3 regions of the Paenibacillus azoreducens genome follow, and region 3 is predicted to be linked to each of the others. Evidence: predicted binding sites of a transcription regulator. Region 3 holds the regulator's gene; each other region holds the start of a gene.

Region 1 (3,283 bases), 300 kb from region 3:
TCGGCGTCAAGGGCCTGGAAGGAACCTTTTTCCTTGGCGATTTCAGTGGATGCCAAATAAGCTTCGCGGGCGATAAATCCGTACAGTTTGTCCAGGAATTCCAGTGATTCCGGGCTGCCGTAGCGGACTTTCAGTTTGATCATCAGCTCTGCAAGCCCCATCGTGCCGAGACCGACGCGGCGTTCGTTCTTCTGGTTTTTTTCGTTTTCTTCAAAATGATACGGCGTCTTGGCAATGACATTATCCAGGAATCGTACAGAATAATGCGTAGTCAACGCCAAATCGTCCCATGCTACGTCCTGCTTGTCTTCGTCATAAAACTTCGAAAGGTTGATCGCCGACAGATTGCACACGCCCCATGCAGGCAGCCCCTGCTCGCCGCACGGATTGGTGCAGATGATCGGGTTGAAATACCAGCTGTTGGACATTTGGTTGTAATATTCCATAAATACAACGCCTGGTTCTGCGGATTTCCATGCCGATTCGATAATGGTATGCCAGATTTCACGCGCTTTGACCGTGCGGTAGTGGATTACGGCGCGGCCTTCCTTTTTCCATTTATCGAGATCGCCGTCCCAGATTTCATCGTAATTCGGCTCGTTCGTGTCCGGGAAAACAAGCTCCCAATCCAGATCCTCCTTGACCGCCTTCATAAAATCATTGCTTACGCAAACGGAAAGGTTCGCGTTCGTAACTTGTCCCATCGTTTGCTTGACGGTGATGAAATCCAGCACATCCGGGTGCCAGTCATTAATCATCAGCATAAGCGCGCCCCGGCGGCTTCCGCCCTGCTCAATCAGGCCGGTCGTATAGCTGAACAATCCTCCCCAGGAAACGGCTCCGCTGGAAGAACCGTTAACTCCCTTGACGATCGCTCTGCGCGGACGCAAAGAAGACAGATTGATCCCGACACCGCCGCCGCGAGCCATAATTTCCGTCATTTCGGACAGGGTAGCCATGATGCCTCCACGGCTGTCTTTCGGCGATGGAATGACATAGCAGTTAAACAGCGTCAGCTCATCGCTGGCGCCTGCCCCCGCCGCAATCCGGCCGCCCGGAACCAGCTTCCAATCATCCAGTACCGAGCGGAATTTCTCCCGCCATTCCTCCTGCAGCTCCGGCGTTTCTTCTACGGAGGCCATCGCTCCGGCCAGGCGGTCCCACATCTCCTCCGGTGTTTTTTCAATGTTCAGCGTTAACCGTTCCACATCCGATTCCACAAGTTCGCCGCGGCGGGTTTTAACCGTCACTTTATTGCCGTCCCGGTTTACGATCTCGCCAACTTCTTTGGTCGGAAATTTCGGATCGTCTTTGGTCAGCACCAATACGACATCCCCAACCTTGGCATGACTGGAATCCGCATCTTTCCACGCATACCGGTCCAAAAAGATTTTTTCGCTTAATCCCTCAAGTTTCTGCTTTCGTTCGTTCATGCTCAAACATTAAACCTCCCATGAAATTTGCTTAAATCCACCCTAATTTATCGTTTTCTCATCTGATGATCCGTTAGTCATATATAAGGCGCCACTTCCTGAAACAAAGCCCATACGCACCATATATTGTGCACATTGCTAATTATACAATACCATATGTTGTGACTCTACAGAGTACATCTGAGAATTTCAAGGCTGAACAGTCCTCTTCGCCGGACAAACTCTCCTTTTCTGCTTTTATCTCACTTTTTTGATTTTTTGTCTATGAATCTGATCATGAAAACATCCATCGCCTAATTTAACCCCTGTTCTTTCCCGCCCTGTTATGAACTCTTTCGTTTACGTGCATACTACACATACGTAGGTATACGACGAAGAGAAGGAGGTACGGATATGAACAATTCCCCAACCCCCAGCGGGCAGGCGCTTGATCTTCCGGTTCCTCTGCATATCGACCGCAGCTGGCTTGAGGAGCTGAGCAGCCGGTTGGACAAAGGCGGACCCTGGGGAGACTGGAAGCTGGCGCAGCTGGCCATTCAAGGCGAAGAAGCCCGTCTGGTTACCAGTTTCGACGAACTTCAGTGCCTCAAGCATTTGTACGGCCTTTCCCCGCTCCCCCATCAGGTGGACACGGCGCGCAGGGTGCTGTTTGAAATGTCCGGCAGAGCGATTTTGGCCGATGAGGTCGGACTTGGCAAAACCATCGAGGCAGGCCTGATTTTAAAAGAATATATCATTCGCGGCCTCGTATCCAAAGTATTGATTCTCGTGCCGGCTTCTCTAGTGCTGCAGTGGGTGCGCGAGCTAAACAGCAAATTCGGCATTCCCGCCGTTGCCCAAAAAAAAGCCTACACCTGGCATTCCGATATTGTCGTCGCTTCGATCGATACGGCGAAACGCGACCCGCACAAGGATTTTCTGCTGGAACAGGAATATGACATGCTGATCATCGATGAAGCCCATAAACTGAAAAACAAAAAAACGACAAACTATCAATTCATCCAAAAGCTGCGGAAGAAATACTGCCTGCTCTTGACGGCAACTCCGGTGCAAAATGACATGACCGAGCTGTTTAATCTGATCACCTTGCTCAAACCCGGACAGCTAGGCCGCCAAGGAGACTTTGCCACCAATTTCGTAGTCGGAAAAAGACAGCCGAAAAATCAGGAACAGCTTAAAGACGAACTGGCCAAAGTAATGATCCGCAATCGCCGCGGCGAAGGCCCGGTTCATTTTACAAAACGCCATGTAAGCAATGTCAGTCTGCAGCTGTCGCCTGAGGAGCAGGCGCTGTATGACGGCGTGACGAACTTCGTGAAGGAACAATACCAGGCCTCCGGCGGCAATCTAAGCAGCATGCTGTCGCTTGTTACCTTGCAGCGGGAAGTATGCAGCAGCCGTGACGCCGTATTTCTGACGCTTGTGAATCTCTCCAAAAAAATTCCGGACGAGTCGCCGCTTACAGCCAAGGTCTGGGAACTGGTAAATGCGATTAAAGCAATCCAAGCCAATACCAAAGCCGAAAAAACGATCGAACTGATCCGGCAGATGGACGATAAGGTGATCGTGTTCACCGAATACCGCGCCACCCAGGAATATTTGCTGCAATATTTTCAGAAGCACGGCCTCATTTGCGTACCCTACCGGGGAGGCATGAACCGCGGCAAAAAGGACTGGATGATGGATTTATTCAAAGGGCGCGCCCAAGTCATGATCGCCACCGAAGCCGGCGGCGAAGGCATTAATCTGCAATTTTGCCACCATATGATCAATTTCGACCTGCCATGGAACCCTATGCGGGTAGAGCAGCGGATCGGACGGGTGCATCGCCTTGGACAGCAAAACGACGT
Region 2 (3,283 bases), 450 kb from region 3:
AATTTGATTTTTTGTGCGGCCGTAATCGGATAATAAACGGGGATATGAAATGAATTCGTGTAATAATCGCGGTCCGTAACCCCCGGAATGTTTCCGAATTGCTCCCGGTCCTTTTTCACGAACTTGCCTGACAAACCCTCGGCAGGCGTAGCGATCAATGTGAAATTCAGGCCGCTCTCCTCAGTTTCGCGGTCCATGCGTTCACGCATCGAGCGAATGATTTCCAGTCCCCGTCGCTGCAGCTCGGGATTTTGCCCATGATGTTCCCCGTAAAGAGCAGTCAATGATTCGGCCAGCCCGATAAAACCGATGCTAAGGGTGCCTTGCTTCAGCAACTCTCCCAGTTGATCATGGGGTCTCAGAAACTCCCCTCCCCGCCATACGCCTTGGGAATATAGGAAACGATAATTGCCCGCCTTTCGGCCCGCCTGATAGCGAAAACGCTCATGAAGCTGTTTGACCGCCATATCCACTGCTTCCATCAGCCGCCGGTCAAACTCGGCCGGGGTTGCGGATAAAAGCGCCAGTTTGACAAGATTGATCGATGTAAAAGAGAGATTGCCCCGGCCAATCGCGTTTTCTTCCCCATTGACATTGCCCATCACGCGTGTGCGGCAGCCCATATAGCAAACTTCGCTTTCCGGCGTGCCGCGGTCATAAGCTTTGTTGAACGAGGCATCCAAAAAGGAAAAGTTCGGGAACATCCGGCGGGCCGTCGTCTCCAGGGCCAGCTTGTACAAATCATAGTTTGGATCTTCCGGCTGAAAATTCACCCCTGATTTCACCTTGAAGATCTGGATTGGAAAAATAGGCGTCTCCCCATTCCCCAAACCGCGCTGCGTAGCGAGCAGCAGCTGCCTCGTCAGCATTCTTCCGTATGCCGATGTGTCCGTGCCATAATTAATGGATATGAACGGAACCTGTCCTCCGCCTCTTGAGTGCATAGAATTTGCATTATGTACAAAAGCCTCGCATGCCTGAAACACGTCGCGTTCGGTCATTTTCCACGCTTCCTGCTCCCGGTCGAAATTTTCGGGCAAGGGCAGCTCCTCCAGCAGCTGCAGTTTCTTCTCATATGTCTTCCGTACATAAGGCGCCAGATCGTAATCAAACATCGGAAAAGCTTGTCCTCCATGCTGCTGGTTCTGGTTGGCCTGCAAAATAATCGACGCAAGCGCCATGGCGCTTTTAATGTCCTGCGGTTCGCGCATATGGCCGTGACCGGTGTTAAACCCTCCCCGCAAAAGTTTGCCCAGCGGAATCTGGCAGCATGTCGTCGTGCCTGCGGCATAGAAATCAAGGTCATGCGGGTATAAAATATTTTGGTCTATAGCTTCCTTGACTTCCGGTGATAACAGGTTCTCATAGGTATACAATCTGGCGCTTTCGCTCCCAAATTTGCTCATGAGTCCCATAGGAGATTTTCCGTCCACATTGGCGTTTTCCTGAAGCAGTTCTTGATTGCCTGCATGTATCATTTCATGGAAGGAACTCCAGAGCTGACTGATTTCATCCTGCTTGCTAACATTCATCAAATCTTCCTCCTTCACGACGTTCAGTGAGGTGGTGTCAAGCCACTCAACACTACATATGGTAGTAAAAACAAATTCACTACACTATATCTATTGTCACAGCGAAAAAGAAAGACTGATGCTGATGCTCTCGAACCTCATCCTCATGAAAGCGTCATCACAGGGTTAAAAAAAGGCCCCGGCAGAAATCCGCAGCTGTAGCATAAAGATTCGAGCGGATGCCCGTGCATGACTTTGACCCGCAAATAAGATTCTCCCGTCTTCTCTAGAAGGGTCAAAACATACCTTAGCATCTTGGCACCCAGTCCCTGGCCCCTATAAGACGAATGTACGGCAAGCACGTAAATGGAAGGAATGCGGTCTTCCGCCGTTTCGATTAAACAGACACCGATCAACGCATGTGTAGCGGCATCATAAAGCAGGCAGGAAGCTGTGAGAGCGCTTTTCGGACTATATCCGGCATACTTGCGAAGATTAGACAGAACGGCAGAGAATGAACCCGCAGCCGCCCCCGGATTGTCTCCTTCATGATGTTCAATTCCAGAGAATATGCCCGCAGGGATGCCAAATTTCTTTTCGGGCTCTCCATAAACATGTTTAAACAAAAATAAACCAATCTCCCGTTCCAGCTTCAGCCTCGGTTCATCGGAATCCAGAGCCGCCTCGACCGGGCGGCAAATGATATTTTGTTCTGCCAAACCGGTATAAGCGGAAGTAGGACGCAGCATCCAGCGGTAGCGGTATGGCTCCGGCCAAAAACCCGCTCTGATGTACGCATCCTCTTGACCTTCCGGCACATCCAAGGCTTGAAGAGGCAGCTCCCGTTCCCCCATTTGCCGCATGGCTTGGGTAATCCGTTTAATCAGCCCGGGACTCGTCTCAAATGGAGGGACCGTAAACAGATTACGAATTCCGCTATCCGAGAGCGCAACCCCTCCCAGAAGCCGATCACCTTGCTTAAGCCAAAAAGGCGCATACCCCTCGGGCAGAAGCACGGAGAGTCCGGTCAGCCGGTGAAAGCCGTCTGCAGCCTGACTGTAATAAACAGAGCAGTACCGCTCCCACACTGCGAATTCAGCACGGCTTAAATCCAGCGAGTCAGCGGGATCAAGAGGAAGCAAATTATCCTGACTTATTTTATAGTCCATATCGCACCCCTTTTAGGGTTGTTTAGAATATGCCACTTACGGTGCGGTTTCTATGACACTTTAAGTGACTGAAGGTTAAAAAGGCTCCCCTCACAATTTTACGCTCAGGCGATACGATTTCATGCCACTTGATGTTGCGATTCCTATGGCATTCGATGGTGCGGTTTATATGCCACTTATCGGTGCGATTTATATTACATTTGATGGTGCCGTTTATACGCACTTAGCGGTGCGAAATCTATTTCATTTCATGGTGCCATTTATATGCCACTTAGCGGTGCGAATCTATTAAATTTCATGGTGCGGTTTCTATGCCACTTTAACGGTGCGATTTATATTACATTTCATGGTGCGGTTTCTATGCCACTTAAAAGTGACTGGAGGTACCTAATTCCCCAAAATCTTTCGGATTTTTGGGTAAAATCCTGGAAATATTACCCTGATCGATATATTATGGAACTAGGTTTCATCTAATAAAACAAACTGTTTTAAAGGAGGATTTTTATGAAGGCTGTTGTTGTTGAAGCATTGGGTTCAGCTGAGCATATGAAATGCATTGATATTCCTAAACCGACCATTTCCGCTAAACAGGTTCTAATCCGC
Region 3 (3,283 bases):
GCGCGGATCCGTTCACAGATGGACATCGAAGAGAAGAAGCTGAAGGCGGATATCGTCATTGATAACAGTGGGAGCGCAGAAGAGACGAAACATCAAATTGATGAGTTTTGGCTTCGGTCAGGTTGCGTATGAAGGCTTTACGATTTTTGCGAAAAAAACGTGTGCTTCTCCTGCTGTTTATCGGCTTTGTAGCCGTATTGTTTTTCAGCACCAACTGGATGTCCTGGTTTTACCCTATATACTACAAGGAACATATCCGTGCACAAGCGGAGCGTTATGACGTGGACCCGTTTTTGGTTGCTTCCATCATTCGGGTGGAATCCAATTATAAGCTCGGCAAAGAATCGAAAAAAGGAGCGCTTGGCCTGATGCAGCTCATGCCGGACACGGCTCAATGGGCGATGGAACAGGCTAAACTTCCGGAAGTGACGATGGACCATATCAAACATAAACCTGAGGCCAGCATTGCCATCGGGACATGGTATCTAAAAAAATTGAACACCCAGTTCAAAGGCAATCGAATTGCCGTTATTGCGGCTTATAATGCCGGGCCAGGAAACGTGGATGGATGGCTTAAAAAGGGAGTATGGGATGGAACGCTGGATTCCCTTAAGGACGTTCCTTTCGGTGAAACAAGGCACTATGTACAACGGGTGATTTATTATTATAATCAATATACGCGGATTTACAGCGATTTTTGAGAATCATCACAAAAGAAGTATTGAAGCAGCTTACGGGCCGCCTCAATACTTCCGGGAGTACGCATGTATTATTGGAATTGACCAGCAAGTTGTTGTTCAGCCAGGGTTACCAGACGTTTTGTGATGAGTCCCCCGAGCGAACCGTTCTCATAGGAAGTCATGTTGCCTTGGTATCCGTCTTGTGGGATGGAGATACCCAATTCCTGAGCCACTTCGTATTTCATTTGGTTCAGGGCTGCAGTAGCTTTAGGTACTACAAGGTTGTTAGAGCTGTTGTTTTGAGCCATCGATGTTCACCTCCTTGCTGTTTGTAAAAGTATTATGTCTCAAAGATTGAATCTTCATAACTTTTTTTATATATTTCCCGCTTGGAAATATAAGGTTCTTTTTCGGACGCTGCTGTGCCGTTAAATGCCGGGGGAACGAACCCCAATACACCAAATGTAAAGATAAAGGAAGTGAGTTTGCATGAAATGCCCGTACTGTGATTACGCAGGCACCAAGGTGCTGGATTCCCGTCCGGCCAATGACAACAAATCGATCCGCCGCAGACGTGAATGCGAAAGATGCAGCCGGCGTTTTACGACGTTTGAAATGGTGGAGGAGACGCCGCTGATCGTCATTAAAAAAGATGGAAGCCGTGAGGAATTCAGCCGGGATAAAATCCTGCGCGGCCTGATCCGTGCCTGCGAGAAGCGCCCTGTATCCGTGGAGCAGCTGGAGGCGATTGTCTCCGAAGTCGAAAAATCACTCCGCAACACGGCAGTCGCCGAGGTTGAAAGCCGTCAGATCGGCGAATTGGTGATGGAACAGTTGTATCCTGTGGATGAGGTGGCCTATGTGCGCTTCGCATCCGTGTACCGGCAGTTCAAAGATATCAATATGTTTATGAAGGAACTTAAAGGTCTCCTTTCGAAAAATACGATGCCTGACTCTGTTGATTGATTATGCAGGGTGCGCTAGGTATAAGCAGAGATCAGGATATGCTGCCCGGAGCTGCTCTACCGAAGCGGTTTATGATTAATTATAAAAGCGCGGTGACAAGCCGCCAAAAGACGCAAAGTGCTTGATGGGAAAACAAGCTGCTTGCGTCTTTTTTTGCATCAAAATGAATCGGAAGGACGGAAGTGTAATGGAGTATTTCACATACTGCAGCCATTCGTAGGGAAGTTCTGAAATAAAATTTAATTTTGTTGAGCCTGATCGAAATTAATTTGCGAAAATGGATTGACAATCGCGAAAAATCAAATGTAAGATAATAACATATATGGGCTGTTATAATAAAATTGCATCGGCAGTTATAGGAAGGGGGATTGGTTTGCCTAGTATTGAAAGCGTTTTAAATGTAAAAAAGACTAAAAGCAGGATGTATAAACGGAATATTTTGAAAGAACATGCGCTTGCTTACGTTTTTTTGGCGCCTTCGATGATTTTATTTATTATGTTTTTATTTTACCCGATGCTGAAGTCCGTTTATTTGAGCATGACGATTACCGATCCACGCGGACAGGTAGCCGAATTCGTCTGGTTTGAGAATTTTGCGGCCTTGTTCAAGTCGCATCAGCTGTATTCCAATTTGAGCGTAACCTTGATGTTTATTTTGTACACGGTGCCGACCTCGTTGATCTGGTCTTTGTTTTTAGCTGCCATTACCCATAACAAGCTGCGGGGGATGAAGATATTTCAGTTTATCTTTTCGCTGCCTATCGTTATTTCAGTGGGGACGGGTTCGATCATTTGGTTTCTGCTCTTTCATCCGACCGCCGGCATGCTGAATTATTTTCTGAGCCTGGTTCATATCGGGCCGATTCCGTGGCTGACCGATCCGGCATGGGCGCTTATGTCCATCTCGCTCATGACGATTTGGATGAACATGGGCTTTTTGTACATTGTGTTATCCAGCGGTTTGCAAGGCATTCCGGAAGAACTTTATGAAAGCGCTAAAATCGATGGCTCCGGGCCTGTCCGTACGTTTATGCGCATCGTGCTCCCTCTTCTTTCCCCGACGATTTTTTTCGCGTTGATCGTGTCGGTGATCGGGGCTTTCCAGGCTTTCGGCCAAATTCATATTTTGACCAGAGGCGGTCCGATCAACTCCACCAATGTCATTGTCTATTCCATCTACCAAGACGCCTTCGTTAATTTCCGCTTCGGAATCGGCAGCGCCCAGGCACTCATTTTATTTGTTATTATTTTGCTGCTGACCGTGCTGCAGTTTAAAGTTCTGGAAAAGAAGGTGCACTATCAATGATTGCAAAACGAACCACGCCGCTTTTGTTGTATTCGCTGCTTGCCATTTTAGCGCTGGCCGTGCTGTATCCGCTTATTTTTACGGTGCTTTCATCGTTTATGACCGAAAATGAGGTATCCAACTTTCCGCCTCCGCTGTTTCCGACCCATCTGTATCTCGACAACTTCAAGGAGGCCATTGCCGGGTTTCCAATTATTCGGTTTATTTTAAACAGCTTTATCGTCTCGACCGCGGTGATGATCAGTCAAGTCATAACGTCGAGTCTGGCGGCTTATGCTTTTTCATTCATGAATTTCAAAGGCAAAGGCATGCTGTTTGCGCTGTTTTTGTC

What was found. The regulator NrdR, encoded in region 3, represses ribonucleotide reductase genes. The targets are predictions, from matches to a motif close to AACACNATATATNGTGTT.
Region 1: a site for NrdR is predicted at 1,549-1,566, ahead of L6442_RS23525 (adenosylcobalamin-dependent ribonucleoside-diphosphate reductase). Genes of this name have one in related genera too.
Region 2: a site for NrdR is predicted at 1,581-1,598, ahead of L6442_RS22910 (anaerobic ribonucleoside triphosphate reductase). Genes of this name have one in related genera too.

What each region holds. Positions count from the first base shown of each region.
Region 1 is NZ_AP025343.1:5,302,180-5,305,462, forward strand. It holds gene L6442_RS23525 (adenosylcobalamin-dependent ribonucleoside-diphosphate reductase) at 1-1,433, opposite strand, end outside; gene L6442_RS23530 (DEAD/DEAH box helicase) at 1,827-3,283, shown strand, end outside.
Region 2 is NZ_AP025343.1:5,150,346-5,153,628, forward strand. It holds gene L6442_RS22910 (anaerobic ribonucleoside triphosphate reductase) at 1-1,532, opposite strand, end outside; gene L6442_RS22915 (GNAT family N-acetyltransferase) at 1,676-2,680, opposite strand; gene L6442_RS22920 (hypothetical protein) at 2,802-2,972, shown strand; gene L6442_RS22925 (quinone oxidoreductase family protein) at 3,185-3,283, shown strand, end outside.
Region 3 is NZ_AP025343.1:5,603,582-5,606,864, reverse strand. It holds gene coaE (dephospho-CoA kinase) at 1-132, shown strand, start outside; gene L6442_RS24850 (lytic transglycosylase domain-containing protein) at 129-701, shown strand; gene L6442_RS24845 (alpha/beta-type small acid-soluble spore protein) at 770-988, opposite strand; gene nrdR (transcriptional regulator NrdR) at 1,170-1,646, shown strand; gene L6442_RS24835 (carbohydrate ABC transporter permease) at 1,969-2,952, shown strand; gene L6442_RS24830 (carbohydrate ABC transporter permease) at 2,949-3,283, shown strand, end outside.